DNA from 2 places in the Solibacillus sp. FSL R7-0668 genome. Region 2 is predicted to be linked to the other one. Evidence: riboswitches for the same ligand, from Rfam matches in the RefSeq annotation. Region 2 holds a riboswitch; the other holds the start of a gene.

Region 1 (16,362 bases), 370 kb from region 2:
AGGCTTATTTTCAAGTGAAGTGGTGCTCTATACAGCCATTAGTGCAATATTTACCTTTGCCATTCCCAATTACGAATTAAGTATTTCGGTTAAGGTATTCCGATTATTGCTACTTTCGGCCACAGCACTATTTGGCATCAATGGATTTTTCATTGGGATTTTCGGGATATTTACGTATCTATGCGCATTAAAGCCGATGAAAGTGCCCTATTTATGGCCGCTTGTTCCATTCTTTCCAAAAGCATTTTTACGAGTATTTATTCGCTTTCCAATGTCAGACGACGCATTACGGCCGTATATCATTGGCGCTAAACAGCGAAAACGCGCATGAAGGCACATTGCATGACACTCTTTCCTATGTTAAAGTTCTCATATAATATTTTGTGACTTTTAAGAATATTAGGGCGACTAATCGTAGTTAGGAGAGAATGACATGCATTTTTATGGTACACAACAAATTAACGAACAAGGCCATTTAACAATTGGTGGCGTTGACTCTGTGGAGTTAGCAAAGCAATACGGAACACCTTTATTCGTTTATGATACAGCGTTAATTCGAAAACGTGCGCGCGGCTTTATCGATACATTTGAAAAATTAGGTGTAACGGCACAAGTTGCATATGCTTCTAAAGCATTTGCCTGTGTCGCAGCGTATCAATTAGCAGCACAAGAAAACTTATCGCTTGACGTTGTATCAGGTGGCGAATTATATACTGCTATAAAAGCAGGGTTTCCAGCAGAACGCATTCACTTCCACGGTAACAATAAATCGATTGCAGAACTTGAGCTGGCATTCGATACGAAAATTGGTTGTATCGTAGTAGATAACTTTTATGAAATCGCTGTTTTAAAAGAAATCGCACAAAGCAAAAATCAAAAAATGAACGTATTATTACGTGTAACACCTGGTGTTGAAGCACATACACATGATTTTATTACAACGGGTCAAGCTGATTCAAAATTTGGCTTTGATTTAAATAATGGTCAAGCAGATGAAGCATTCCAACAAGTAGTGAATGATGAGTTCATCCAACTACTAGGCTTACATTGCCATATCGGTTCGCAAATTTTTGAAACAGAAGGCTTTAGCTTAGCTGCAGGTAAGGTTATGCAAAAAATGGGTGCTTGGAAAGAGGCGTATGGCTTTGAAGCACCCGTATTAAACTTAGGTGGCGGCTTTGGTATTCGTTATACAGCAGAAGACAAGCCGCTTGAACCTCATGAGTATGTAGCGGATATGATTAAAACCGTACAAGCAGAAAGTGTAAAGCTAGGCTTAACAATGCCTGAAATTTGGATTGAGCCAGGTCGTTCTTTAGTTGGAGACGCTGGTACATCCCTTTATACAATTGGCTCTCAAAAAACAGTACCTGGCGTGCGCGAGTATATCGCGGTTGATGGTGGGATGAGTGACAATATTCGCCCAGCATTATACGATGCAAAATATGAGGCTGTTATTGCAAACAAAGCGAACAACGCAAAAACAAGTACATATACTGTAGCAGGGAAGCTTTGTGAATCTGGTGATAAATTAATCATCGATGCGGCCTTACAAAAGGCAGAAACAGGTGATATTTTAGCGATGTTCTGTACGGGGGCATACGGCTATTCAATGGCATCAAATTACAACCGTGTCCCACGTCCAGCAGTTGTGTTTGTAGAAAATGGGGAGCATCAATTAGCAATTCAACGTGAAAGTTATGAAGATTTAGTTGTAAATGATCTGCCGTTAACATTGAAAAAGGGTGAGTAATCGTTGAAACTGTCAAAGCAGGGAAAATGGGGATTAGGGCTATTAGCGGGCATTATCTTTTGGGCGCTACTCTTCATATATGTCATTAGTCCACTAGTAAATAAACTATCAAATTAGGAAAGTATCACTTACATTGTAACGTTGGAAAATTGTGTTATTGCAATTCTCATCATCTTTTGATAGGATTTGCAATGGTAGAATTGAGGGAATGTGAAAATGTTAGTTCGGTATAAAAAATCATTAGAAAAGATTGCAATGGGATTAATTTCATTAATGCCGCAAGAAAAAGATATCAAACGCTTAATGGAAACCATTCAACAATATGATCAAAATGAAAATTGGACGTTGTATTTGTGGAAAAAGGATGAGGAATATGTAGGAACAGTTGGCATTGTGGAAGAAAACGATGTCGCAACATTGCAACATATTACGGTAATTCCTTCTTATCGAGGCGAAGGTGTAGCGATGGAAATGCTGCAAGAGCTTAAGGACATGGGCTATAACAAAATTGTCGCCAATGATGAGACACATTCATTTGTTCAAAAGTGTATACCAATATTAAATAACGAAGCGGATTGATAACTTAGCTTCAGCATAAAAAGATGAAATGGTTGTTGCACCATTTCATCTTTTTTTGTGCTAATCAGGCGTTTTCCTTATTGACCTTTATTTTTTTATTCGCTTCACGCAGAGCAATAATATCCGAACGGTCACGTAGCATATGCTTATTCAGTAGAAAGTGGGAATCAAGTAAAGGTGTTGCTGCGATTTTTTCTTGCACGACCACTTGAAGCTTAGGATGGGTAATCGGAATTTTTAGTCGTGTGAAAGTTTCTTTCGCCTCGATTTTCTTTAGATGTCTCTGCATATCTACCAGCAATTGCTCAAGGTCGATATAGTCAAAATAACATGAATTTTTGTTGTGCTTAAAATTATGGAGCGCTTTTTGCATAATTCGTGCGGCACCATTGAAATTTTCGCGACGCCAATGATACATACCTGTAGCAAGCTGGACATAGCCTACAAGTGAGTGAAGTTTTTCACCAGGAGCGACCTCCTTCCAATATTCTTCTAATACTTCATGGCATTCAAAATAGTCCTCATTGCCGTTAAAATAAGCGCAATAATCGATAAATAGTGGGTGAAACAAAGGATGCATTGTAAACTCCTTTCGAATATACTTAATGATGGGTTCAAACAAATGATACCAATGCGTGTTGTAAGTTTTAGTATAACATGTACCCAATCATTATCATTTATGGTTTTACGATATTCACATGCTTAATGATGCAATTGCCCGGAATATTAAAAGATAGGTGACTTAAATATGTCTTATGAAGTAAAGCTAGAGGTATTTAGTGGACCGCTGGATTTATTGTTACATTTAATTAATCGCTTGGAAATTGATATTTATGATATCCCAATGGCCGAGCTGACGGAACAATATATTGACCATATCCATGCTATGCAAACGCTGGAGCTAAACGAAGCAAGCGAATACTTAGTCATGGCGGCCACATTACTTGCGATTAAAAGCCGCATGCTCATTCCGATAAACGAAGGCGAAATCGATGTGGAGGAATTTGAAGTAGATGAAGTCGATCCCCGTGAGGAATTAGTAGCACGCTTAATTGAATACAAAAAATACAAGGAAGCCGCTGTTCAATTACAAGAGCTTGAAAGCGAACGAGGGCAAGTATTTACAAAGGCTCCTGCTGATTTGTCGGAGTATATGCCGAAAGAACAACTGACATTATTCGATACAAATGTCAATGTGTATGATATGTTAAGCGCATTTCAAAAATTAATGCGTCGCAAGCAGTTGAAAAAACCACTATCAACAAGCATCGCGCGTCAAGAAATTTCAGTAAAGGAACAAATGCATACGGTCGTCAATATTTTAAAGCATTCCGGTGGGAAAATGATGTTTTCACAGTTATTCGAATCCGATGACAAACCGATGCTTGTCCTGACATTCCTAACATTGTTGGAGCTGATGAAGCGCCAAGTTGTCTTCGTGGTACAAGAAAAAAACTTTGATGACTTATCGCTATTGCTGAAGAAGGAGGAAATTGACGATGAATTCGAACAAGTTATTGAGCCGAATTGAGGCGTTATTATTCGTAGCTGGCGATGAAGGAATGACAGCAAAACAGCTTGCCCAATATATAGAAGTAGAAGTAATGGATATTGAGGCAGGGCTAAGTGAGCTACAATCACAGTATGAGGAGGAGGCTTCACGTGGCATCACATTAAAAGAGCTGGCGGGGATGTATCAATTAACAACAAAGCCCGATGTCGCCAATACATTGAAAAAATTAATTGAAAATCCAACGAACCAAGTATTAACGGCCGCTTCCTTAGAAGTACTTGCCATCATTGCGTACAAGCAGCCGATTACTCGTGCAGAGATAGAGGATATACGTGGGGTAAAAAGTGAGCGACCTATTGCAACCCTCGTCTCGCGTGCATTAGCTCAAGAGGTAGGACGAGCAGAAGGAACCGGCCGTGCTATTTTATATGGGACAACGAAGGAATTTCTAAATTATTTTGGCTTAAAAAATATTCAAGAGCTTCCACCCTTGCCAGAGGATGTGGATGCAGAAGAGGAACAACCGACGGATTTATTTTTATCGAAATTCCAGGAAACATTTAATCAAAATTAAAGGAGTGGCCCGTTGAAGAAATGGATTGTAAGTTTAGTTGTGATGCTGTTCTTTGGTTTTCATTCTATTCAAGTAAATGCTGCCTCAGCAAGCTATGTCGTGATTGATGCTGAAAATGGTCGTACATTGGTAGGACAAAATGAACACGAGCGCTTACCAATCGCGAGCTTAACAAAAATTTGGACGGCTTTAATTGTGCTAGAACAAAGTGAACTAACAGATTTAGTGTATGTCTCCAATCGTGCAGCTTTAGTAGAAGGTTCTTCCATTTATCTAGAACAAGGACAAACCTATACAATTGACTATTTAGTGCATGGTTTAATGATGCAATCAGGCAATGACGCAGCGACCGCATTGGCCGAGCATGTAGGGGGCTCTGTAGAAGGTTTTGTTCGTTTAATGAATGAAAAAGCACAAGCCTATCAATTGAACAACACTTATTTCACCAATCCAACGGGCTTACATGATGAAAAGCATTTATCATCTGCCTATGATACAGCGAAAATGCTACAAATCGCGATGCAAAATGAAAAATTTCAAAAAATCGCTTCAACAAAAGTTTTTTCACAAGGTATGACTTGGAAAAACAAGCATCGCTTACTGCATGAAGATGTAGGGGCTATCGCTGGAAAAACAGGTTATACAAAGGTAGCAAGTCGCACACTTGCTACTTTTTTTAAACGGGAACAAAAATCATTCGTAGTCGTTACATTGAATGAAGGAAATGATTGGTTTATTCATAAGGAATTGGCAAATTATATTGATGCGAATTTTTCGAATGAAGTAATTGTAAAAAGAGGAATATACAAAACAAATGGCCTAACTGTTGAAGTAAAAGAGCCAATCGAAATGCTGATGCGAAAAGGCGAAAAGTCGGAGCTACAGCATATCTTATATGTCTCTAGGCATCCGAAATCCACTCGGGCTGCGTGGCGCGTATTGGATGGTAAGCAAGTTGTCGCTTCCAAACTTGTACAAATTAAGTCTCGTTAAGCGGCACAGAGGATAGCAATGAACCTAGATAAAGCATATTCTCTTTTCTAATATAACGAAGTATGACATAATCAAAAACGTAAAAACTGTGAATGCGTACGCTGAGAAGCTTGCGTTATTTGCGAATTATCAATCAATGAGGTGAACTTATGGAACGATTACAGAAAGTGATTGCATACGCAGGTGTTGCATCACGACGTAAAGCAGAGCAATTAATCGTAGAAGGTAAAGTAAAGGTCAATGGAAAAGTGATTAAAGAACTTGGAACAAAAGTTTCTAATTCAGATGAAATTGAAGTTGAGGGCGTGAAATTAGAAAAAGAAGATAAAGTTTACTTCTTATTATATAAACCACGTGGCTATATCTCAGCTGTTACGGACGACAAAGGACGCAAAACCGTAACGGATATTTTTAAAAAGCACGTACATCAACGTATTTTCCCAGTAGGACGTTTAGACTATGATACAACAGGTTTACTATTATTAACGAATGATGGGGAATTTTCAAACTTAATGACCCATCCAAAATTCAAAATCGACAAAACGTATATCGCACGTGTAAAGGGCGTACCAACAAAGCAAGGTTTAATGAAGCTACAAGGTGGTATAAAGCTAGAAGATGGTAAAACAGCACCAGCGAAAGTAAGTATGACAAGTTTCGATGAAAAAGCAGGCAAAGCCATTTGTGAAATTACCATTCATGAAGGTCGTAACCGTCAAGTACGTCGTATGTTTGAAGCGATTGGTACACCTGTCGTGAAATTAAAACGTGAACGCTTTGCTTTCCTTGATTTAACAGGTCTTTCACCAGGTGAATACCGTCAGTTAACGAAGCACGAAGTTAAATTATTACGTGTATTAGCGGAAACAGGTAAAATTGATTCCAATAGATAGATAGTGGAAACGTTCATAAAGGATTCAAAATAAAGCAATTTCTATTTTGTAATTATTTGCTATAATAGGCAACAGAAGTTGTGAAAAGGAAGGAGGTTTTCCTGTTTTGGAACAAAAGAAAAAACGTTCGATTATGCGCGGTGTGATTCTTGTCATTTTAGCGATCGCCATTGGATATACTGTATACGCCGCCATAACGAAAGATAAAATAGAAATCATTGCTGCTGGTGCAGAGGCGCCAGATTTTGAAGTAATCGATTTAAATGGTGAAAAACATCGCCTTAAAGATTATAAAGGACAAGGTGTTTTGTTAAATTTCTGGGGTACATGGTGTGCGCCTTGTGAACGAGAATTCCCCGCAATGGAACGTCAATACGAACCCTTTAAAGAGCAGGGCGTTCAAATTATTGCTGTCAATTTTGCGCAATCCGAATTTGAAGTAGAAAAATATGTGACGAATATGGGCATGACTTTCCCCGTCGCAATCGATAAAACAAAAAGTGTATTCACAGCCTATAATATCGGGCCACTGCCAACTTCGATTTTTATTAAGCCAGATGGTACGATTGATCGTATAATAACAGGTGAAATGAGCGAGGTAGAAATCATTCAATATTTAGAATCGATAAAGCCAGAATAGGAGTTTTTACGCAATGAATAAAATACTTTGTGAATGCGGGCATGAAAATCTGGAAGGCACAAAGCTCTGTCAAAAATGTGGCTCCCCTCTAACAGAAGAGGAAAAGGGCAAAAAAATTGCAGACATGCGCTATGAAGGAACAGCCATCCGTTCAAAAACTTATAATAAGTCAGTAATTGATAAAATTTGGAATTTCTTTTCAAGCGTTAAAGTTGGGATTTCACTCATTATCATCAATTTAATAGCAGCATCGATTGGTACGATTTTGCCTCAAGAGTTTTACATAAGTGTAGCGACTGAGGAAGAAAAGAAGCAATATTATTCAGATGTTTATGGTTGGTTCGGTGAAGTTTACTATGCTTTAGGTTTATCGGATCTTTATTCATCCCTATGGTTCCAAATACTTGTATTAATGTTAGGTGTGTCCATCATTATTGCCAGTATCGACCGAGGTTTCCCGTTACATAAATCTTTAACAAATCAACGAGTAAAACGACATATTAATTTCATGAAGCGTCAGCGTATTGTAGCAAACGGTGCTGTTACTGAGCAGCAAGAGCAGACGTTAGAGTTAGTCGAACAAAAATTAAAAGCGTTAAAATACAATGTGCGTCGTGAAGATAAGGCTATCATGGCTGAAAAGGGGCGCTTTTCTCGTTATGGTGCTTATGTCAATCACGTTGGTTTAATCGTCTTTATCGTGGGCGTAATGTTGCATTTAGTCCCGGGCTTTTACGTCGATGAATCGATGTGGCTACGTGAAGGTGAAACACGTGCGATTCCAGGCATGGACGGTTATTTCTTAAAAAATGAAAAATTCATATTAGAAACCTATGATAATGATCCACAGGGAGAGCAGCTAAAGCAAGGGGTTAATACGATGGCGAAAAACTATCAAACAAATGTAACCTTGTATAAGCAGGCAGACGATGCCGTTCCAGGACAAGCGGATAATTTACAAGAAGTGAAAAGCTATGAAATCCGAGTGAACCATCCATTAAAGCATGAGGGATATGCAGTTTATCAAATGGATTATCGCTTAAATGAGTTAAAAACGATGATATTTGATTTGTCGAATAAAGCAACAGACGAATCACTTGGTCAAATTAGCATCGATTTAGCGAATCCACAAGATGAATATGATTTAGGCAATGGTGCGAAAGTTCGCTTAATGGGCTACTACCCTGACTTCTCAGGCTTTAAAGAGGGTGTACCACAAACAGCATCACAAACACCGAATAACCCAGCCTTCATCTTCAAAATGTATACGCCTGAAACGCCAGATGGAGAAACAAGCTTTGTAGCGATTCAGCAAACGCTTGAACCAGATGGAGAAAATATCTATAAAATGAAGTTTGCAAACGTAGAAATGCGTAATATGTCAGGTTTAATGGTTCGCTATGATAAAACGATCCCAATGCTATTTGTGGGGGGGATTATTTTCATGATTGGTGTAGCGATTGGCTCATATTGGAATCACCGCCGTATTTGGATTGAACAACTGGCAGATGGTACAGTGCGTTTAGCGGCCCACACGAATAAAAACTGGTTTGGTATGAAGAAGGATTTGGATGCGTTAACGAGCCATGCCCATTTACCACACTATGTGGATCAACAGGAACTAGAAAATAATGAAAATGCTGAAATAGAAAAGGATGGTAAAACCTTATGAGTTTAATCGATTTAAGCGGTAACTTGTTGTACGTTGCGTTTATCTGCTATTTAATCGGAACATTTTTCTTTGCGGGTGCGATTAAAGAAAAAAATGATACTGCAGCAAGTCGTGCAGACAAATTTGGTAAAATCGCAATTTTCGTAACAATCATTGGTTTTGTAGCGCAATTAGGTTACTTCATTACACGTTGGATCTATACAGGACATGCTCCTGTAAGTAATATGTTTGAATTTACGACGGCATTTGGGATGTTTATTGTGCTATCGTTTATCGTTCTTTACTTCATGTATAAAGTTTCCGTGCTAGGCGTAGTGGCACTTCCAATTGCGTTATTAATTATTGCCTATGCGGCGATGTTCCCAAGTGAGGTAAGTCCACTTGTACCGTCATTACAAAGTCATTGGTTAACGATTCACGTAATTACAGCCGCATTTGCTCAATCCATTTTTGCCATTAGTGCGGTTGCTGGTTTAGCTTATTTATTGAAAAATGTCGACATGACGAAAAAATCAAAAGAAAGCTTTTGGTTAGAGACAGTGATGTTCTGCTGTGTGCTTGTCATCGGCTTTATTGTTGCAACCATTACTTTTTCCGCGATGGATTACAAAGCGGAATTTGAATATGTTGATACATTAGATCAAGTAAGCAAATCAACTTATACAATGCCTCCCTTATTTGGGATGAATGAATATAAAGAGCTTTCAGAAAATAAAATGACGCCACTTATAGAATTACCAGCAGTAATTGATGCCCGTAAATTAACGACGGTTGTATGGTCTGTTCTTTTTGGTACAATCTTATACGGTTTCATCCGTTTAATTTTCCGCAAAAAAGTGGCAGTAATGCTGCAACCATTAGTAAAACGTGTGAACTCTACTTTATTAGATGAAATTGCTTATCGTGCGATTTTAATTGCTTTCCCAATCTTTACATTAGGAGCGCTGATTTTTGCGATGATTTGGGCACAAAAAGCATGGGGCCGTTTCTGGGGGTGGGACCCAAAAGAAGTATGGGCACTTATTACGTGGTTATTCTATGCAGCCTTCTTACACTTACGCCTTTCAAAAGGATGGGAAGGAAAGAAAACAGCTTGGTTAACAGTAATCGGATTTGTCATTATTATCTTTAACTTAGTTGTTGTAAACTTAGTCATCGCTGGTTTACATTCATACGCATAAAATTAACAAAATATCATATTTTTAGAAAAGTTCTTCCTTATTCGGTCGAGCTTTTCTTTTCAATTGCCATTCAAACAGGTACAATAGAAAGAGAAACAGAGTTTTGAAAGGGGTAACACCAGTGTCTGAAAATATATCTGTATTAATTGTTGATGATGAAGATCGTATTCGTCGCTTACTAAAAATGTATTTAGAACGTGAAGGCTATTTTGTTGAAGAGGCCGAAAATGGAGAACAGGCGCTTGAAATGGCTATGGAAAAAGATTATCACTGTATTCTTTTAGATATTATGATGCCTGAAAAAGATGGACTAGAAGTATGCGCGGAGTTACGTGAAAAGAAAACGACCCCAATCGTATTACTTACAGCAAAAGGTGAAGAAGCAAACCGTGTACAAGGGTTCGAGCTTGGCGCGGATGATTATATTGTAAAACCATTTAGTCCACGCGAGGTTGTGCTACGAGTAAAAGCCATTTTACGCCGCTCAGCTGTATTCTCACCAGTAAATAATGCATCGTCATCAAAGGATTTAGTCGTGTTTCCACATTTAACGATTGACCATGATGCGCACCGAGTGACAGCTGATGGCACAGAAGTTAACTTAACACCAAAAGAGTATGAGTTACTTTACTTCTTAGCAAAATCGCCAGACAAAGTATTCGACCGTGAGCAATTATTAAAAGAAGTTTGGCATTATGACTTCTTTGGTGACTTACGTACGGTCGATACGCATGTTAAGCGCTTACGTGAAAAATTAAATCGTGTTTCTGAAAATGCGGCGAAAATGATCGTAACGGTTTGGGGCGTCGGCTATAAGTTCGAGGTCGTGAATGATTAGAATAGCAACAAGTATCGTCGGGAAGCTATGGGGAACCATTTTGCTTCTCGTTTCGTTTGTCCTGTTTATTTTTACGATTTTTATGTTAGAGCTATTACAGCAATATAATAATGAACAATCCGAAATGTCCCTGCGTCAAACGGCGGCAGCCATCGTGAGCATTGTAGATCATAATGAATTAGACGAAAAGCAGTTTGCCATTATTTCTGAATTATTAACAGAAACAACGAATGTGCTCATAGCCAAAAATTCCGATGAAGTACTTTATTCTGTTCAGGAGGGCGTCAACAAAGAAGCCATTCAGGAGAAGATAATTTCAAGTAAGGCATTTGAGCAGGTATACGCTACCAATGAGCCGATTGTAAAAGAACTATCCCTGCCATCGAACACCCATGAAGATAAAAATAGCATGTACATCGTGCTTGGATTCCCCTTAAAGAGTGAGGCAGAAACACATGGCGCGGTTTTTATCTACAAAAATCCAGACGCACTGCACCAGTCAAGTAAGGAAACGACCAAAATTGTCTTTATCGCAGCGGCTATCGCCTTTGTACTAACAACAATTTTTGCTTTCTTCTTATCTTCTAAAATTACGTTACCGCTACGAAAAATGCGCGAACATGCCTTTGAGCTGGCGAAGGGGCGCTTTGATTCGAAATTAGATACAAAGCAAAATGACGAAATCGGTCAGTTGGCGGTCGCATTTAACCAGATGGGACGCCAATTGAAGCATCATTTAGAAGTAATCAATCAAGAAAAAGAGCAATTGTCGAGTGTCTTAACCTCAATGTCCGATGCGGTGATTACGTTTAACCGGGATAAGACGATTTTAGTAAGCAACCCACCTGCAGAGCGCATGCTACAAAAATGGTTTGTGACATCCGGTTTAGATAGCTCAAAACCGATTCCAGTTGAGTTTTATCGTATGCTTGACCATGTGTTAAGCTTTGAAGATCAGCTTGAAGAAGAGCTAGAAATTGGCAAATCCTATTACAGTATTTCCATTAGTCCACTCTACAGCGGAGAGTCGATTCGTGGAGCGGTTGCAGTCATTCGTGATAAAACGGAAGAAACAAAGCTCGAAAAGTTAAAATCTGATTTTATCGCCAATGTTTCACATGAATTGCGTACGCCTATCGCGATGCTACAGGGTTATTCGGAAGCGATTATAGATGGTGTTGTGGAATCTGATGAAGAACGGAATGACATGATTCGTGTCATTCACGATGAATCGCAGCGCATGAGCCGATTAGTAACAGATTTACTCGATTTAGCTCGTATGGAATCGGGATATATGACGCTTTATAAAGATGATGTACCACTTGTTTCGGTCATTGACCGGATGACCCATAAATTCGACCAGCGTGCGAAGGAACTACAGGTGGATTTGAAATTTAAAACGACAATTCCAAAAGAAACGATTATCCCGATAGACGAAGACCGTATCGAACAAGTACTAACTAATTTAATCGATAACGCCATTCGTCATACTTCACAAAATGGCTCGGTCACGGTGTCAATTTCAGAAGAGCAAGGCTTTGCGAAAATCGAAGTGAGCGATACGGGTCAAGGGATTCCACAAGATGATTTACCGTATGTATTTGAACGCTTCTATAAAGCGGATAAAGCCCGCACTCGTTCAAAAGGCGGTACAGGTCTTGGTTTAGCCATTACTAAAAATATCGTAGAAGCACATAAAGGAAAAATCGCCGTAACAAGCGTAGAACAACAAGGCACGACGTTTACATTCCATTTGCCGCTTAATTAAATACGTGGTAGTTGAATGAATGCTACTTTTTAAATTCACCATTTATAATTGAATGGTGAATTTAATTTTTTATCGTTCAATATCTATAAAACTTACCATAATTACGATAAACTTAATGCAGAATGTAACTTTTATAGTGTTGAAACGACAAATTAATGAAATGGAGGTGGGATGGGTGCAACAATCCATTTTCCATCGATTATACGCTTCGTATCATCAAGATGTTTTTAATTTTTTGTTTTATCTAGTGAAGAACCGCACAGCTGCTGAGGATCTCTCACATGAAGTTTATATAAGGGTGTTGAATGCCTATGATCGCTTTGAAGGGAAAAGCAGTGAGAAAACCTGGCTCTTTTCCATCGCAAAAAATGTTGCGATCGATTACTTTCGGAAAAAGCAAGTTCGGGACAAACATGCATTTACCGCTTTTGATTGGGAGACGGAGCAGCTCGTATCATCTAGCCCATCACCTGAACAGTCTGTTGAATTTAGTGAACAAATGAGACAGCTGCTAGAAGCGCTTGAGCAATGTACAGGCGATCAAAAAATGGTCGTGATTATGCGTTTTATACAAGAGTTGTCAATTCAGGAGACTGCTGAAATACTAGGCTGGACGCAAGGAAAAGTGAAAACCACACAGCATCGGGCTTTAAAGAATTTACGCTTACTAATGGAGCAGCAAGATGGAAAGGGGGCGAATTCATTATGAACAAAGAGCCGTGGAAAGAAGAAGATTTAGAAAACCTTTTCAAACAAGCACCAAAAGTAACCGATCATCGAACAAAAGATGAAGTATTACAGCGCTTAATCGATGAAGGGGTATTTAATGAACAACCGCCTCAACAGCAAAAATCAGCGAGAAGAGGGATTCGCTGGACGCCATTAATCGCCTCGATTGCCTCATTATTTATTTTAGTAGTAGTAGGCGCTCAATTTATCGGGCAGAACTCCATTTCAATGGATAATCGTGCACATGATGAAGTTAAAATAGAATCAAAAAGTGAAGCTATGGAAGCAGAAATGGCTAACGATGAATCAGCAGTGATGTCAACTCGAGCAGTGTTCGATGCAGCGGCACAGCAAACACTTGTGTACGAATCGCAATTAGAAGGGGTTACCCTATTTGAAGTAGGCTTATTGGATGGAGCAGAAAGTATACCCGTAAGCTTTTTAATTCCAAATGAGGTCGTCGTCAATAATACGGGTACAGAGCATCCAACGAAACAGCAATTATATGAAGCATTTGCATCACAAATAGATGAAACGGCTTTAGGCTTTAGCGGCTATCAACCATTACAAGATCAACAGGGCTCAAATAATTATGTTGCCTATCAAAAAGAAGATGGCTCCTCTTATTTAAGTCCGAATCTCCATATGAGCTATTCAACCGTTGAAGATGCATTGAGCAATATGACGATTGAAGTAAATGAAAGCTATCAAACGGTCATTTTACCAGAAGTGACATTTCATACAGATGTAAATGAAGATATCGTCACAATTACATTTGATCAGCCACTGGATTTAACGCAATTTGAGCCAACAGCTGCGATGCGGATGATTGAAGGCATGCTTTTAACAGCGGCAAGCTTTAATAAGCAAATTAAATTTGAGCAAATTGTGCAAGAGAATTGGAGTGGTTTTGACTTTAAAAGCCCTTTAGAAAAGCCGATTGCCGCCAATATTGTATTTCATAACTTTCAATAATTCAAATGAATTTACTCGGAATTGTAAGCAAAGGGCTTTACAATTCCGTTTTTTATTTTATAATAGAAATTGTAGTAAAGTTATTTATACTTTACGAAAATTTCATATTGATTCATCTTCGGGGCAGGGTGTAATTCCCGACCGGCGGTAATAAAAGTGTCAACCTCTGACCATTCACTTGGAGGACGTTGCGTCAAAGCTTTTTCAGCCCGCGAGCCACATTTTTGTGTGCAGGATTTGGTGTGATTCCAAAGCCGACAGTAGAGTCTGGATGGGAGAAGATGAAGGTACGGTCGTCATTTTATGAAAATGTCGCGTATTTGTAGTACCAATGTATCCGCTTATATAAATGGGTGCTATTCTTTTTGTGTACGCAAAAAGAATGATAGACTACAAACATGCGAATAGACTCTTATTTAAGTGTGCCTATTTCTCCCTTATGCTTATTTTGCATAAGGGTTTTTTCATGAGATGGTGTGGATCGTCCTTTCTTCTTGCGAGACTGAATCAGCAAAGAGGAGAGAGTGCAAATGCAAAAAAGAAGTTTAAAGTTACGCTCGTTCGTAACAATTGCGATGCTTAGTGGGGTATCATTCGTATTGATGCTATTAAATTTCCCACTACCATGGTTCCCAGTGTTTTTACAAATCGATTTCAGTGATGTGCCAGCATTAATTGCGGCGATTACAATGGGACCGGTAGCTGGTATTATCGTCGAGCTTGTAAAAAATGTGCTTGATTGGATTTATACTGGTACGCCAGAGGGAATTCCAGTAGGTCATATGGCCAACTTTGCGACAGGTGTATTATTCATTTTACCAGCGTACTTTATCTATAAAAAATTCCCTTCAGTGAAAGGGTTAATGTCAGGCCTAGTTGTTTCGACTGTCGTCATGTCACTAGGTATGGCGGTATTAAATTATGTCGCGTTTTTACCACTTTACACGTATTTACTAGGCTTTGAATATAATATGTATGAAACGATTGTTTTAGGGATTTTGCCATTTAACATTGTCAAAGGGATCATTATGTTAGTTGTGGTCACAATGCTTTATCGGACAATGCGCGCATGGATTGAAAATCAACGTAAACAATATTCACTTTAATAAACAGATGAAAAGCTATAGACATACAGGAACCTACTGTATGCTATAGCTTTTTTGTTATTCCTTTGATAATAGGTGGATAGCATTGTAGTAAGAGCGGTTAATAATAACAAATTGCTATTGAATTCAATGCGATAGCCTGTTATTATTAGGACTATTGTTGAAAGAATCGATATATTCACATTATTAGACAACATAGAAAAACATCATAGGAGCGAATGAAATGGAGAAAAAAATACCATTTTCAACATACGCAGTGATTGGTACGATGCTGTTCGGTATGTTTTTTGGGGCAGGAAATTTAATTTTCCCTATTCAAATGGGGCAGCTAGCCGGGACGAACTATTGGCTAGCATTAACAGGGTTTTTAGTAACGGCAATCGGCTTACCGTTTTTAGGGATATTGGCGATTGGTCTATCGGGAAGTAATGGCCTACGTGATTTAGCGGGCAAAGTTCATCCGTTATTTGGGGTAGTTTTTGCATTAGCGCTTTACTTAACAATTGGTCCGTTCTTTGCGATTCCACGTACAGCGACAGTGCCATTCGTTGTAGGGTTTGAACCGTTTATTGATCCGTCACAAATGAAAATTTGGCTAGCGGTCTTTAGCTTTGTGTTCTTTGCTATCGTGTTTTATTTTTCATTGAATCCAGCGAAAGTGATGGATGTGATTGGGAAATATTTAACTCCGGCGTTTTTGCTATTTTTATTTATTTTAATTAGCATTAGTCTATTTTCGCCGATGGGGAGCTTTGTAGAGCCGGCGGGTAGCTATATTAACGAAGCGTTTATGACGGGCTTTAAAGAAGGCTATAATACAATGGATGCCCTTGCGTCACTGGCATTCGGGATTATCGTCATTAATGCGATTAAACGCGCAGGCATCACGGATAAAAAAGAGATTGCCAAAGCAACGTGGAAATCAGGTATTTTTGCCATGGCCTTAATGATGCTGATTTATGGGTTGATTGCTTATATGGGTGCCTCTAGTGTGACGGTGATTGGTACGTTTGATAATGGTGGACAAATTTTCGCAGCAGTAGCGGATCATTATTTTGGTTCGTATGGGGCGATTTTATTAGCGATTATTATCGTGCTTGCCTGTTTGAAGACGAGTATAGGGTTAATTACAGCTTGTAGTGAATTTT
Region 2 (16,362 bases):
AGGTACGGTAACACATGGTAAACCAGTATTAACGGATGTCTATACGGCAAACGGACAGGATGAGGAGCAATTTTTATCATTAATTGGTGCGGCTGAAAAGCAATCCGAACACCCATTAGCAGAAGCGATTGTGCAAGGTATTCATGAAAAAGGCATTAAACTTGGCGACATTCAATTTTTCGAGGCCATTCCAGGTTATGGGGTACAGGCAACGATTTCTGGTCAAGGCGTCATTATCGGGACGCGCAAATTAATGCAGCAATATGGCATTGATATTGAAGCCATACTTCCAACGATGGAGCAATTAGAAAGCGATGGCAAAACAGCAATGCTTGCGGCGATTAATGGGCAATATGCTGGTTTAGTAGCAGTTGCAGATACAATTAAAGAGACATCAAAAGAAGCGATTGAGCGACTACAAAAAATGGGTATCCACGTCATTATGATGACTGGTGATAACCAACGAACAGCGCAAGCAATCGGTAAAGAAGTCAATGTTGATGCGGTAATCGCTGAGGTACTTCCAGAAGGTAAAGCAGAGGAAGTGAAAAAATTACAGCAGCAAGGGAAAAAGGTGGCGATGGTCGGAGATGGAATTAATGATGCACCGGCACTTGCAACAGCCAATATTGGAATGGCGATTGGAACAGGGACAGACGTTGCCATGGAGGCAGCAGATATTACACTCATTCGAGGCGATTTAAATAGTATTGCCGATGCCATTCTCATGAGCCGTAAAACAATGCGCAATATTAAGCAAAACTTATTCTGGGCATTTGCCTATAATGTGATCGGAATTCCGATTGCCGCAGCAGGATTCCTAGCTCCTTGGGTAGCAGGTGCAGCGATGGCATTTAGTTCGGTATCTGTTGTATTAAACGCATTAAGATTACAACGAGTGAAGCTTGAGAAATAAGTAGTAGCTTGTCACGTTATCAAAATAATAAAAGGGTCTACTCAAGAAATTATTCTGGGGTAGACCCTTTGTACTGTGGTTGGAAGCTAGCGCGTGGCTACTCGTCACCCAATTTAAATTTCCGTTTCCTCTTGTAGAAGGACCGGAGCAAATACATAATTGTCTTTTTCTATAGGGGAAGAAATTGTAATTGGAACACGCGAGGAGAAAATCGGGCCATCGACAACAATGGTGTGAAATTCCCCATTTTCGCCGCATGAATCAATGCCGTTTGCTTCGAGCTCCTCCATTAATTGTTTTGTTAATCGCTTTCCTACATATGAGGCTGGCATCATCGCTGTATTGACGACAATAATCCAAACCTCAAAGCCAACTTCTAACAGTTCTTCAACTACAGAACGGCGCGGCATATTCCATAGCGGATGAACGGCAACAATATCCGATTTGGCACAAGTGGTTTGCACCCAATTTAAGTGCTCCACCAAATCAATATCCCCGAATACCCCATGCGTAATCCCTTGTGCACGACAGGCATCCATTGCATCGATAAATTCAGTTTCGTAGGTGCTCCAGCTGGCAGGCTTGATCAAGAGCGGTACATCTAAACGCGCAATTTGTGCTTGAATGACGTTCAAAGGAATGGCATGTGACTTGGAAATTTCCGCTTCCTCTTCAAACATTGTTAGCACTTTTTTAGGAATCATTCCTATTGATAGTGCTTTATAATAAGCAAGTGCAGAATCTTTTCCGCCACTCCAAGAAGCAACGAAGGGAATATTTTTCATCATAGTGAATCTCCTTTATCTTATCTATATGGATTGTAACATAGGGATCGTTTTCTTTATTCGTATAGGGTATAAAAAAACGAGCGGTTCCATTGGATTGGACACAGCTCGTTTTCGTGATTGTGTTATTTAATCTAATCTAATGTTCGCCTCCTATACTTAGCGCACCTTCTGCTTTCTCATCCACTGTGTCGCTACCCATTTTTCGCCGGCAATAACAGGAGCACCACCGTGTAATGTTAGTTCGTTTAGATTTTGGTCTGTATAGAAATACTCAAAATATACCGCCATCCCCTTTTTTGGGGTTACGGATAAATTTAGTTTTGGAAAATAGGTTTCGCCACCTTGCTCGACGTCATTTAAATACATCACAAGTGTACTGATTCGATTATTGCTTGCTAATTTACTCGTTGATGAAAAGAAATCAAAATGAGCTTTATATTCTTGACCCGGCTCATATTGAAGGATTTGAAGACCTTCACCGTGTTCAATCGGAATATTCATAATCGTGGAGATGCGTTTTTCAATTGTAGCAATCAAGTCATTTTCACTATCTTCAAAAAACATGCCACTACTTGTTCGTTGATCATTCACTTCACGGGTAGCCCCAATTTTCGAACGATTCAATTTATCTTTAGACATGCGAATGAGTTCATCGCATTCGTCATCACTTAATACATTGTCTAATACCACAATCAATGGTTCTTCAAATCGCGTGACAACCGCAATCTCTCTATCTGTCATGATTTTATTTCCTACATGGTCAAAAATTGTTTGCTCTTTATTTTCTGGTACCAACTTCATAAATCACCTTATCCTTTTTTTGGAATTATCACATTAACATTTTATCATATATTTTTTTTATACCGCAATTATTTTTTATAATTCTTTTCGGAGTATTGTATAGAAGGTAAATATTAAAGTAACTACGAAAAGGAAACTTCAAAACGCCAATACAGGTAATTGGCAGTGTGGTTGATTTTTAGGTTAAGGCTACAAAATAAAATTTATTACGATAAATGAAACTAAACAGGACCTGAATCGTATATTATAATAGACTCAAAAAAGTTTGATGATTTGTAGACTGGAGTGAGGGAATGATGCGATTTAAGCCACATGATTTTATGGACAATACAAAAACATGGGAAGAAATCATTTCGACAAAATTACATACAAGACCAATTTTTTTAGAAACGAATGGGGAATTACAATATACACGTGTTGCAAAGCAAATTTTAGGAATTTACGATAGTGAGTATGATATGCAGGAGTATTTATATCGTCTAACTACTAAAGAAATTGGGTGGACGCTACTTTTTCATAATATGCCGAAAATAATTGATCCCCAAATGCGCACGGATATTGTTAATATTTTGCAAATGCACCGTGAAAGTCCGATTTCGATTAATCGTTTTATGGCGTTTTTTGCAGGGAAACAGTTACTGCCATTGATGAACACGCCATATCGAAATCATTTTGTGAATACGTTGCAAAGCTGGCTAGAATTTCTGCAAATTCGTTATCCGGGTCTTAAGAGTAATCAGCTACAGCGAATCTTTTTAGACTTTGTAAAATGGTCGAATCATTATTTTCCACAATGGCTGGAGCAAGCAAGTTTTGAGTCTGCGATGCCGCGCGTACTGTGGTATGGTCCGGCGAAGGAAAGTGAAGTGTATTTTTTATACTTCTTATACTTATTTGGCTGTGACCTTGTCGTATTTGAGCCGGATGGTGAAAATATTTTTGAGCCCTTTGGCATTACGGATATTTTAACAGAAGTGTTTGAGAATAAAGGAACGGTTTTCGATTTTCCATTTGATAAGCCAATGCGCGTGCAAACGATTACTTCGCGCGCATCAGAGCAAGTAAATGAGCATTTGTACAATCATTCAGCATTGAATTATCCGTGGAAATACGCAGAGCATGAAACGCGAACACGACTATTAAATACAACGTATGATGAATTATTCATTTTGTCGGATGCTCATTTGTATTTACGAGATGGTTTTGAAGAAGAGGAAGGCATTGTTTATTTACCCGTGCTATTTGCGAAAATAGAAGGGGTATCGCTGGATCAGGCGGATTATGCACGTAAAATCCGTAAGCTATATGAGCGAAAAATGACTTATGTGGCAACTTCTTTCCCGCTGCTTCCGCTACATAAAAGCAATATGCAGTTTCATATGCGCGATGCGAGCACGAATGGGAAATTAGATGTAGAAAAAATCATGCAATTATCAATATGGCCGTGCAAAAATATGCCAATTGGGGCACAGCGCAATATGGCCAATACAATGATTCGGTTAATTGAAGGCGACTATATTAAACCATTACCGCAGCAAACGAAAGCAGAGCAAGCACAATATTTATTTGGGCAACTGATGCTCATCCCTGAAGAATTGATTCGGCTGTATCAGCAATTTGACTATAGTTATTTGAACCCGATGATCTTTATTTTTAAAGAAGAAGGAAGCGGACAAATGCAACGTCAAGATGCCGTGCTGTTATTGTTTGCGAGCATGCTAGGGTTTGATGTTGTCATTTGTAGCCCAGGTGCTTCGCGTAGTATTGAGCACTATATTACCGAGCAGCTGCTTCATACACATCGTCTCGAAAAAATAAGCTTTGATGAAACACTGAACAAAACGCTAAACGCCCCTATAGTAAAAGAAGCAATAGAACGGAAACTAGACATAAAAACATTATTCGACCGTATTTCAAAAAAATTGAAGTAATGGAAATGATTATTTGAGTTCTCAATATAAAAACTATAAACTAACAATAGGCTGTACAATCATAGCTACCAGGAGGATACGATATGACAGTTAATTTACAAAAGGGTCAACGAGTTGATTTGACAAAAGGCAATGCAGGATTAAATAAAATTAGAGTAGGGCTAGGCTGGGATCCCGTTCAACAAAAGTCGAGCGGTGGATTATTCGGTGGTCTATTTGGAGGGGGTGGCTCAAAAGCGGCGAATGTTGACTGTGACGCTTCCGTGATTCTCTTAAAAGATGACCGATTATCAGGTAAGCAGGATGTTATCTATTTTGGAAATTTAAGCGGGGCAAACGGGGCAGTTACCCATTCAGGCGATAACTTAACAGGTGCTGGTGAAGGGGACGACGAACAAGTTGTCATTGAGTTAAAGTCGATTCCAGCAGAGTATAATCGTTTAATTTTCGTTGTGAATATTTACCAAGCTGCAGAACGTCAGCAGCATTTTGGTATGATTCACAATGCCTTTATTCGTGTGGTGGATGTGTCAACGAATGAGCAATTATTAAAATATAATTTATCTGATGATTATTCAGGTCAAACAACATTAATTACAGGCGAAATTTATCGACATGAAAATGATTGGAAATTCGCTGCAATTGGTACAGGCACAAAGGATAATTCATTAAGTGAAGTTATTAAAAAATATCAAGCATAATTGAGGAGGAAATGAACATGGTCGTTTCATTAGCAAAAGGTCAAAAAGTAGATTTAACAAAGTCAAACCCAGGATTAACAAAGGTAAATGTTGGTTTAGGCTGGGATACGAATAAATATGATGGCGGAAAAGATTTCGATTTAGATGCTTCAATTTTCTTATTAGAAGGAAATGGTAAGGTATCAGGTCCAGAAGGTTTTGTCTTTTACAATAATACAACAGGAGCGAATGGCGCGGTTGTTCATTCAGGCGACAATTTAACAGGTGCTGGAACTGGTGACGATGAGGTTGTTTATGTTGACTTACAGGCAGTGCCAGCCAACATCGAAAAAATTTCATTTGCTGTTACGATTCATGATGGTGAAGCCCGCGGTCAAAACTTCGGCATGGTTTCAAATGCATTTATTCGTGTATTCAACGAATCAGCAGAATTAATCCGCTATGATTTAGGAGAAGATTTCTCAATCGAAACAGCGCTTGTTGTTGGCGAATTATACCGTCACAACGGTGAGTGGAAATTCGCCGCAATTGGCTCTGGCTACCAAGGCGGCTTAGCGGCATTATGTAATGATTTTGGTTTACAAGTAGGGTAAGTAATAAAAATTAAAGACTATTTTTTGACCAAGTATATTGGTGAGGAAATGTTAAAAGTTTGAACGAATAACAGCAATCGACCACAAGGAGCTGAAATGCTATGTGGTCGATTTTTTCGTTCAAGAAATGCACTCGAGATTATTATAGAACCCACTCCATTCTTTTAGTGTATTGGTATAATATGGACTGGCGGCGGTGAGCTCGATTTTATGATGTGAGGAGATATTTCCGACTTTTGAGTTTTATTTGCGAACGCCCAAAAATCCCCTTTATTTTGAATTATTTCTTAGTTTACCCTATTTTTTAGTTAACATTCTATAAAATGTATCGTAATAATTTAACAGTAAGGTGTGGTATACATAATGGCTACAGAAAATAAAAAGCTGACAACCTATTGGACAATCCAAACGAAAGCGAAGTGGGATCAAGCGCAAAAATTAGGCTATTTGGTAGGGGATTTTTCCTTTATTGATGAGGATTATAAGGAACCCTATCACTGGATGATGGCGCAAATGAAAAAACGGATTCCACATTATGGAGGGGAATATCCTGTTTGGCTATGGACAGAACGACCTGATTTGCGAGAGTCTGGTTATTTAGAAAGGGGCGAGCAAGGGGTTCTTTTAATGGTCGAGCTGCATTTCAATACTGTTTTGTTGAGTGACTTTCAAGCATGGCATATGGTGTTAAATAATAGCTATATGAGCTTGGAGGAGGAAGATGATGAAGTCTATAATTTGGAGGAAATTCGAAAAAGTTGGGAGCTAATCTTTGAGCTGAATCAATTGAAGGCTTCTGAAATGTGGGGGGAGCCGCATCATTTACAAGGAGTAACAGGAAAAATAAAGACAGGTCAAATCGATGTGATGAAGGAATTCAAAGCAAGATAGAGTACTTGCAGGTTAGCAGATAACTCAAAAACTATCGCATATCCAGGCGTAGGGCATCGTAGCGCTGGACAGGCGGTAGCTCATCGAATGCAAATTCATCCGTTTTTTTCATCGCTATGCGTTAGTTTTGACTGGACTAGCGTTGTTAAAATCTTTATGCCTTCTTCTAGCTGTTCGAAGGTTGCATAGGCATAAGAAAAACGGAGATGATGAAAATCATTTGGCTGATAAATATAGCCTGGATTGATAAGCACTTTATGCTGCAGTAATTCTAAAAAAAGTGCCTTGTTTATTACAGGTTTATCGAATCGGAGCCATATATAAAAGCCACCTTTTGGCTGTTCCCAACTAGCGATGTCTTGTACGTATTGTTCGAGTAAGTCTTCAACAAATTTTGCGCGCTGCTTTAATTGATTACGAAGCTGCACTAGATGCTGTTCATACAAGCCAGATGTCAGCCAATAGGTCACAATCTCTTGGGAGAATGCGCTAGAACCATAATCCGTTTGCATTTTTATATCTGCTAAATGCTTAATTACTGCTTCAGGGGCAACAATCCAGCCAATGCGTAGTCCGGGGCTTAGTGTTTTTGAAACGCTGCCAATCGATAAAACTTGCCCATTTTGATCCAGTGCCTTTAATGGCTGTTCCTCGGTCTGTTCAAAAAGTAATTCGTAATACACATCGTCTTCAATAATAGGAATCGATAGCTCCTTACATGCCTCGTATACCGTTGTTTTTTCTTCCGTAGACCAGTTTCGGCCTGTTGGATTATCAAGCGTAGGAATGGCGTAATAAAGACTTTGGCGATTTCTCTTTGCCATTTGTAAAATTTGTTTTAATTGCTTGTGAGGCTTCACTGTAACCATTTGCATCCCAGCAGACTGGAACGGATGAATCGAGTTTAAATACGAAGCCTTATGATGAAAAACGACCGAACCCTTTTCTAATAATCCAAGCGCAATTAATTGAAGGGCTTGTAGTGCGCCAGAAACAATTAAAATATTACGTGGTGTTGTCTCAATGCCGCGTTTTTTCAAGTGAATACATAAGCTTTCGCGCAAGGATTTACTTCCCTGAGGCTCTGAGTAACCAATGGCTCTAGATTGTAAAACAATTTTTTGTAATGAATGTTCGAGCTGAGCTGTCGGTAATAGCTCGGGCGACAGCTCACCTGTACCGATACGAATCATATCCAGTCGTTGTTCATAGTCATTAATGAGCTGAATCGTATCAATATTTGGTTTATGTACACTTGCTTCGATATGTTGATTCCATTTTGGATGTGTGAGCATCGGCTGCCATGGATTTTCTGTAATAAATGTTCCCGCACCAATTCGAGTTTCAAGGAGCCCTCTTGCCTTTAACTCCTCTATAGCGGTATTAATGGTACTGCGATTCACCTCAAATTGTAGCGCTAATACACGCTGCGGTGGACATTTCATCCCTGGAGTGAAATCGCCACTTGTAATTTGTGCGGTGAACCAATCGACAATTTGCGTATGTAATGTTACTGATAGCTGTTTGTCTGGTTTCCAAGTCATAATGCAGCCCCCTTAATTGGTTGGGTAAATAGCCATCCAATTGGTCGTTTTCTTTTATTATAAAGCGAATTATAGTAGAAGGGAAATGGAGTGAGTTGAATGGAAGTAGTTTTACATGGTGTGATTTTAGCGTTTGGTTTAATTTTACCTTTAGGCGTGCAGAACGTCTTTATTTTTTCACAGGGGGCAACACAGCCGAGTCTTGTAAGGGCATTGCCGGCTACATTAACGGCTGCTATTTGTGATTCCGTACTTATTTTACTTGCGGTGTATGGATTATCGCTCGTTATTTTACAGTATGAGGGACTTCGCATGATGCTAATGGTAGCGGGGATTCTATTTTTGCTATATATGAGCTATTCGATTTGGCGAGCTACGCCGACAGAAGCAAATGTAGCGAATGCACTGCCGATGAAGAAGCAAATTTTATTTGCCTTAACAGTGTCGCTACTCAATCCACATGCAATATTAGATATTGTCGGAGTGATTGGTACAAGTGCTTTAAAATATAGTGGCTACGAGCTGGTGTTATTTACTGTAGCCTGTATTGCTGTGTCGTGGCTTTGGTTTTTCGCGCTAATGATTGCCGGCTCTCGTATAAAAAAATTCGGCAATCAATTGGTTATTATGACCGTTTTTAATAAGTTTTCAGCGATTTTTATTTTGGGGATGGCAATTTATTTAGCGATTGGGCTTATGTAATGCGCCATACTCGATTATGTATCTAAGAACCTATTATATCCTAAGAAATTGACAAATAGGAAATGGTTGATTAATCTTTACCTATTCTAACAAATCGTTACATAGAAAAGAGTGTGAGAAGAATGGCTACTCAAGAAATGTCGAGAGAGGCACTCCAAAAATTGTATAAACGAGTATTAGTCGTTGTGAGCATATCGCAAATGTTTGGCGGTGCTGGTTTGGCCGCGGGTATTTCGGTTGGTGCACTACTCGTACAACAAATGACGGGGGATAGCTCAATTTCAGGTGTTCCAACCGCATTGTTTACATTAGGGTCTGCAGTAACCGCCTATACGGTGGGTAAGATTTCACAAAAATATGGTAGGCGCATCGGTTTGTCAGCAGGTTTTTTTGTCGGTGGCATTGGCGCACTTGGTGTCATATTTGCAGCGATTTTAAATAACCTCATCCTGTTATTTATTGCTTTATTTGTGTATGGTGCGGGGACAGCCACGAACTTACAGGCACGTTATGCAGGAACAGATCTAGCAACGAAAGAGCAGCGCGCAAAAGCGATTAGTACTACGATGGTGATGACGACTTTTGGTGCAGTTGCGGGACCAAACTTAATTTCCACAATGGGGAACGTAGCGGAAAGTTTACATATGCCAGCTTTAGCAGGACCCTTTATTTTATCGATGTTTGCCTATTTACTGGCGGGCTTAACATTATTTTTAATGCTTCGACCAGATCCGTTACAAATTGCCAAACAGTTAGAGCAAAATCAGTCCTCTAGCCAAGCGATGGTAATGGATTCTTCGCAAGCGCAACGAAAAGACGGCATTATTGTTGGTGCGACTGTCATGATTTTAACACAAGTAGTCATGGTAGCGATTATGACGATGACGCCCATTCATATGACACATCATGGGCATAACTTAACAAGCATCGGTTTAGTCATTGGCTTCCATGTTGGCTTTATGTATTTCCCATCATTAATTACGGGCGTTCTAGTAGATAAGTTCGGACGTACGGTGATGATTATTGGTGCTGCGATTACATTAGTGTCAGCTGGATTACTTGCAGCCTATGCGCCAACTGATTCATTACTTTTACTTATTATTGCATTAGCTTTATTAGGTCTGGGATGGAATTTTGGTTTAATTAGTGGGACGGCGTTAATTGTAGATCATACGACGATTGCAGAAAGGGCTAAAGTACAGGGGACAATTGATGTTTTCATTGCGATTTCGGGTGCAGCGGCAGGTTTACTTTCAGGGCTTATTGTTGCTAAAACGAGCTATGGGCTGCTGTCAATTAGTGGCGCGCTGATTTCGTTAACGTTACTCTTGTTGGTTGGATGGATTATGAAAAGAAGGTGAAAAGGTAGAATTGATGATTTGTACTATCGTTTAATATTTCTACTTGAGATGTTCCACAATCGCACAGATAGTGGAACATTATTTATATAAGAACTTACATCGAGCAATTTTACTAACAATAAATGGATTAAGTACAGTATGTTTTCTTTTTGGCGGGCTACGGCATGACAGCATATTTAAAGTCAGCAACGTATAGGCTGACTTTAAATACTGCGACGAAAGCGTAGCGACAGGAGCATGACATTTTGCGACGAAAACGAAGTGACAGGAGTATGAACCCTGCTTCTGCGGGGAGTAAAGAGAAATTCTAAAAGGTGTTTTAGAATTTCCCTTTACTACTGTCTTTAATGCCGCATGCAAGGCCCGCCAAACTAAAATATAACTTCTAATAAAATGAAAAGCACTCAATGCTGCCGCTAGCGCTATCGCGAGGCAGCGGTTTTGGCTAAAATATGGCGCTGTTTCAATTATGTAACTTTGTCCAAAAGTTAGCTCTTCGAATAAAATATCCTACTATCATTGTGTTAAAATAAATCCTTTTCCAGATTAAAGTTATCTTGATTAAAATTATACGTTTGATTTCCCAAAATTTTTTTTAAAACCTTTCCTATAAAAAACAATCATAGTAGAAAAACACACTCAATTATCTATTTTTGTTTTGAAAAATGCTCGTTTTGAGTAATATGGAAATTAGCTATCCTTCTTTGAAAAAGTTAACAATTCCTCAATAACCAACTCAAGTAATGATGATATTTCTTCACTTTCTTATATACAATCCACATTTTCCTATGAAAATCTCATCGCAATTAAGTAATGATTTGTAACTTATTCCATGTATGTCCCCAGTTTTTTTCTTGAATTCTATTTAAAAAGATAGGGTGCAAAGGTGAATTATTTGTGAAATTTGGCGTTGGTCTTACTTGACAAGTAAATAAATCTTGTAATCCATAAGGTGCCATTATTTCGATTTTATTTTGATTAATTCTAGCAGCAATTGCCGTTGGTGTTTCAGGGAAGTTCGCGACGCCTTCAAATGAACTATGATAAGGTGGTAAGTTGTTTTTTATATGCATACGAGCTTGATTTTTTACGGACCAAGGTAGATGGGGCATAATGGTATTTAACTTAGCTTCCAATATTTTTTCAGCATTAATTGATGGTTCATTTTCATCGAAATAAATGACATCAATATCGTTGGTTTCAGTTTGCATACTATGTAATGTATCCCAAACTTTATTCCTAATAATGCCTGCAGCTATCCAACAATCATTTAGATTTAGCGTTTCTACTGCTTTCAAAATGGAGAAAAGAGCTTTATCCGACTCCAAAAGATTCATTAATTCTGATTCGAATTTCATTCATTTAGCCTCCTGTAATACTATCATTAGAATATTTGTACTTGTAATAATGATAAAGCAATTTTTACATAATGAGGAATTATTTATTTTAAGAAGGAGAAAGTGCTCTTTTGTTGAAGTGGATACTAACTGGCTAAAACGATTTTGATATTTTGGGGAGATGATTTTTTGGTTAACCTGTTGGAAAATGTTTATCAACTATCAGCAGTAGTCCTACTCCTATGCGCAATCTATTATTATAGACATTTTATAAAAACAAAGAGAGCAAGAAAATTAACTCGATTTGAATTTTCAATTTATGTAATTACTCAAATTGCTTTATTTGTTTGTGCTGGTAGTTATATTCTTTTGCTTTTGGATAAATAAGATTCAATAATCATGCCCCCGTCTTTATTTTAGTACCGGATTATGCTTGTAGATGAGAGGGGAAAGTTATGCAAAATAACAAAAGTTTAGAGCCGCTTAATGCAGCTAGCCAATTTGTAGAAAAGTATTTTTCATACTGCCAAGCAGCGTTACTTGCAGGTAGCGTCGTTCGTGGTGAAGCGACTACAACATCTGATTTAGATATTGTTATTTTCGATAAGGAAGTGAAAAATTCTTATCGGGAATCATTTGTTGAGTTTGAATGGCCGATTGAAGTGTTTGTACATAATTTAACATCATATAAAAAGTATTTGACTATGGATTATGAAAGGGCAATACCATCATTACAGAAAATGCTCGTAGAAGGAATGGTTATAAAAGATGATGGCATTGTTGAGCCAATAAAAAAGCACGCACAGAAAATTTTAGAAAACGGTCCACAGCAGTGGTCATTACAAACAATGGATACCAAGCGCTATTTTATTACAGATGTATTGGATGATTTTATAGGGTGTACAAAGATCCATGAAGAACTTTTTATTGTGAATAGGCTAGCAGAGCTTGTTAGTGAATTTATTTTAAGAGCAAATGGTAAGTGGGTGGGAACTTCTAAATGGGTATTTCGTTTATTGAAAGCACATGATGAACAGCTAGCATTTCAATTTTTTGAAGCATTTAATTTATATTATGAAACGAAAGACAAAACACAAATTATTGTATTTGTAGATAATGTATTAGAACCGTATGGAGGAAGATTATTTGAGGGCTTTTCGATGGGGAAAGCAATACGATAACACGCTAAAACAAAATGATAAGTTTTCAAAAAATACATTAATAATAGGTGAAATTATATGAAAAAGTCCCTAGCTATAAAAGTACTAAAATACGGTGGGAAACTGCACTATGAATGGACGTCAACTATCATTGAGCAAAATGAGAATTATGTCATCGCATATAGCACTCCAGGAAGAAAATTAATCCATCATACGAAAGGCAAAGAGTTTCAATACGACAATTATTCCATTGAATTTATCCCGAAAAATGAATGGTATACGGTTTGTATTGATATTGAAAGAAGTGGCGAGGTGCAATATTATTGCAATATTTGTATGCCCCCGATGATTGAAGATAATGTAGTGAAATTTGTTGATTTAGATATCGATATTGTCAATCGAGCAGGTACGTGGGAAGTTGTCGATGAGGATGAATTTGACCATAATCTGAAACATTTTAATTACCCGCAAGCTGTTATTGAGCAAGCGATACTTTCGAAAGAACGATTGCTTCAGAAAATCCATCATCAGGAATTTCCTTTCGATGGATTTTTAGAGCAATCTTATCAATTCGTATACAAACTTGAAAATCAAAACCATTAAAAGAGCGTTCGTAATCTCTTTTTGATGAGAAGCATAGCTTTATCTTATTCAAAAGGTAGTGAGAAAATGCCAGTGTTAAGGAAAGAGCAAATTGAAGCACGATTAGTACAGAGTAGGCAGGAGAAGAGGCGCAACGCAACACCAGAAGAGTTAAAGCTATTAAAAAATTGTCTAAAAGAACAGCAGCGTTACGCAAATGAGGAAATGAAACTGTTATATGTACAATTTGATTCGCTAATAATTCAAGTAGAGTATGCGGAGACCACTATTTCGTTTACAGTGAAAAATACAAAATGTGTCGATGAGTATACAATAACGGATAGTTATTTTTTCATTATTCCAAAATAACAAGGGTGGAAGCTCGCATGGTGATCAACTGCACGAGCTTTTTCCTATTCCCGTATGGAGCCATATTGGTAGCGCATATCAAACAACAAATGAATAAAATGCTCATAAAATGGAATGAACGTCCCTTCCTGCATCATTTGAATAATTTCATCCTTTGATGCCCATTTCACAGCTTGTACTTCCTCAGGCTGGAGTACAAGTTCTGATAAATTGACTTCATGTTCAATTGTATAATAATCATCAAAGCCACGCTCAAAATTAATGGTTAGCTGTGGGCGTATCGCTTCAAAATTGTATGTAATTCCTAATTCTTCAAATAGCTCACGGGCAGCAGCTTGTTGGCTAGTATCGCCAGTAATCGCGCTACCACCACATGAAACGTCCCATAAGTTTGGCCATCCGTCTTTAAAGGGTTGGCGCTGTTGAATTAGCATTTCACCTTGTTTGTTAAAGATACATACATGCACAACGACATGAAATTCATCAGGCGCCATTTCGCTTCCTCTTGTAATAATTTTTCCTGTTTTATTGCGGTGTTGATCGTAGACATCCCAATTTTCCATCGAAGATTCTCCTTGTGTAAAATTTTGTAATAGAAGTGCTATTATACTACAAGTAACGTTAGAATTTACATGCAAATTGAAAATAAAATCGCAAAATTATTACTATTAACTTTTCTTTTTCAAAAGATATGTTACAATAGCATGTGAAATTAAATAATTTCCTTCGGGGTCGGGTGAAATTCCCAATCGGCGGTGATGAGGCAACTCTAAGCCCGCGAGCCACCTTTGTGTGTGCAGGATTTGGTGTAAATCCAAAGCCGACAGTATAGTCTGGATGGGAGAAGGAATCGTAGCACTTTTTGAAAATTTTTGTTCAAAAAGCTTTTTTACTATACCCATTTTGGTATGGTAAAAATTCGCGCACCATTTTTTATGTAAAAAATGAGGCTTATTTGGCTATGTATTTAATCCCTGTACCCCTGTGTATAGGGATTTTTTTGATTTCACAAATTCATACATTTCCTTCGGGGTCGGGTGAAATTCCTAATCGGCGGTGATGAGGTAACTCTAAGCCCGCGAGCCACCTTGTGTGTGCAGGATTTGGTGCGAATCCAAAGCCGACAGTATAGTCTGGATGGGAGAAGGAAGCATTGTGCGAGATTTTTGAAAAAATACAATCAAAAGTCTTATTTGACGATGCCAATTTTACCTCTCATCAAACTCCGACACATTTCGTACGGGGTTTTTTGTGGTTTGAAAAGTAGTAATTTTTCAAAGACATCCACATAATAAAGTGAAATTTTTGACTATTCATGATGATTGATATGAGGTGAGAGGTTTGTTTACAGGAATTATTGAAGAAATTGGAATAGTTGAAAACATAAACAGAAAATCCAATGCGATGCAGCTCGAAATAAAAGCAGCCAAAGTGTTAAGTGATGTGCAACTGGGTGATAGTATAGCAGTTAATGGCGTTTGCTTAACGGTAAATAAGTTTTCAAGTGAGCGTTTTTTTGCAGATGTGATGCCCGAAACGTTCCATGCTACCAATTTATCAACCCTACAAAAAGGGGCGGCTGTTAATTTAGAACGAGCAATGCATGCAAACGGTCGATTTGGTGGGCATTTTGTCAGTGGTCATGTGGACGGAATCGCTACCATTAAAAGTAAGAAGGCTATTTCAAATGCAATTTATGTAGAACTAGCAGTAGCGGATGAGTTACTTGAAAATTGTATATTGAAAGGCTCGATTACACTGGATGGAACAAGCTTAACGATTTTTGCGCTACAAAAAAATACGCTCACTGTATCACTGATCCCTCATACCAATCATCAATCCGTACTTGGAATGAAAAAGGTCGGGGAGCAAGTCAATGTGGAAACGGATTTACTTGGTAAATATGTGAAACAACATGTACAAGCCAGATCCTCCAATATGACGCGCGATTTCCTAATTAGAAATGGATTTTAAGGAGAGGGACAAATGAATACAGTACAAGAAGCGATCGATGCGCTTAAAAACGGGGAAATGATCATTGTTGTTGATGATGAAAACCGTGAAAATGAGGGCGATTTAATTATGTTAGGAGAGCATGCAACGCCTGAAAATATTAATTTTATGGCGCTGCATGGACGAGGTTTAATTTGTACGCCAATTAGTACAAAAATTGCAGACAAATTTGCGCTCACACCAATGGTTGAAACAAATACCGATCATCATGGGACGGCCTTTACCGTAAGTATTGATTACAAAACAACGACGACAGGTATTAGTGCATTTGAACGTTCGGAGACAGTCACTGCGTTATTAGATGCAACGAATGTAGCTGAGGATTTTAAACGGCCGGGTCACATTTTCCCACTCATTGCAAAAGAAGGTGGGGTAGTTGTGCGACGTGGTCATACCGAGGCTGCCGTTGATTTGGCTAAGCTTTGTCATAGTTCGGAAGTGGCGGTTATTTGTGAAATTTTAAACGAAAATGGCACAATGGCAAGACTGCCTCAATTAGAGAAATTGGCTGAACAATGGGACATGAAACTTATTTCAATCGAACAATTAACGCAATATATCACACAATCATTGGTATAAAGGGAGCGATATTATGGGAAAAATTTTTGAAGCACAATTAATTGGGACAGAACTAAAAATTGGTATTGTTGTAGGACGATTCAATGAATTTATA

Evidence for each region. A riboswitch is a leader RNA that binds a small molecule or an ion and turns the genes downstream of it on or off. The one in region 2 is predicted to bind FMN.
Region 1: another riboswitch for FMN. It lies ahead of MKX47_RS05960 (ECF transporter S component); the one in region 2 lies ahead of ribE (riboflavin synthase).

What each region holds. Positions count from the first base shown of each region.
Region 1 is NZ_JBBOUU010000001.1:1,251,685-1,268,046, forward strand. It holds gene MKX47_RS05885 (spore germination protein) at 1-331, shown strand, start outside; gene lysA (diaminopimelate decarboxylase) at 434-1,753, shown strand; gene MKX47_RS05895 (GNAT family N-acetyltransferase) at 1,970-2,332, shown strand; gene MKX47_RS05900 (DUF309 domain-containing protein) at 2,397-2,912, opposite strand; gene MKX47_RS05905 (segregation/condensation protein A) at 3,081-3,863, shown strand; gene scpB (SMC-Scp complex subunit ScpB) at 3,832-4,419, shown strand; gene MKX47_RS05915 (D-alanyl-D-alanine carboxypeptidase family protein) at 4,432-5,412, shown strand; gene MKX47_RS05920 (pseudouridine synthase) at 5,562-6,305, shown strand; gene resA (thiol-disulfide oxidoreductase ResA) at 6,412-6,945, shown strand; gene MKX47_RS05930 (cytochrome c biogenesis protein ResB) at 6,959-8,617, shown strand; gene ccsB (c-type cytochrome biogenesis protein CcsB) at 8,614-9,798, shown strand; gene MKX47_RS05940 (response regulator transcription factor) at 9,920-10,636, shown strand; gene MKX47_RS05945 (ATP-binding protein) at 10,629-12,404, shown strand; gene sigX (RNA polymerase sigma factor SigX) at 12,580-13,113, shown strand; gene MKX47_RS05955 (hypothetical protein) at 13,110-14,108, shown strand; FMN riboswitch at 14,219-14,395, shown strand; gene MKX47_RS05960 (ECF transporter S component) at 14,639-15,214, shown strand; gene brnQ (branched-chain amino acid transport system II carrier protein) at 15,438-16,362, shown strand, end outside.
Region 2 is NZ_JBBOUU010000001.1:1,626,415-1,642,776, forward strand. It holds gene MKX47_RS07830 (heavy metal translocating P-type ATPase) at 1-916, shown strand, start outside; gene MKX47_RS07835 (Dph6-related ATP pyrophosphatase) at 1,030-1,704, opposite strand; gene MKX47_RS07840 (2OG-Fe(II) oxygenase) at 1,861-2,505, opposite strand; gene MKX47_RS07845 (YceG family protein) at 2,799-4,436, shown strand; gene MKX47_RS07850 (TerD family protein) at 4,520-5,137, shown strand; gene MKX47_RS07855 (TerD family protein) at 5,155-5,730, shown strand; gene MKX47_RS07860 (DUF3841 domain-containing protein) at 6,094-6,621, shown strand; gene MKX47_RS07865 (aminotransferase-like domain-containing protein) at 6,717-8,165, opposite strand; gene MKX47_RS07870 (LysE/ArgO family amino acid transporter) at 8,265-8,867, shown strand; gene MKX47_RS07875 (MFS transporter) at 8,990-10,228, shown strand; gene MKX47_RS07880 (nucleotidyltransferase family protein) at 11,035-11,586, opposite strand; gene MKX47_RS07890 (nucleotidyltransferase domain-containing protein) at 12,021-12,746, shown strand; gene MKX47_RS07895 (DUF402 domain-containing protein) at 12,804-13,328, shown strand; gene MKX47_RS07900 (hypothetical protein) at 13,395-13,676, shown strand; gene MKX47_RS07905 (NUDIX hydrolase) at 13,721-14,239, opposite strand; FMN riboswitch at 14,395-14,529, shown strand; FMN riboswitch at 14,696-14,829, shown strand; gene ribE (riboflavin synthase) at 15,018-15,650, shown strand; partial or broken gene ribB (3,4-dihydroxy-2-butanone-4-phosphate synthase) at 15,663-16,247, shown strand; gene ribH (6,7-dimethyl-8-ribityllumazine synthase) at 16,282-16,362, shown strand, end outside.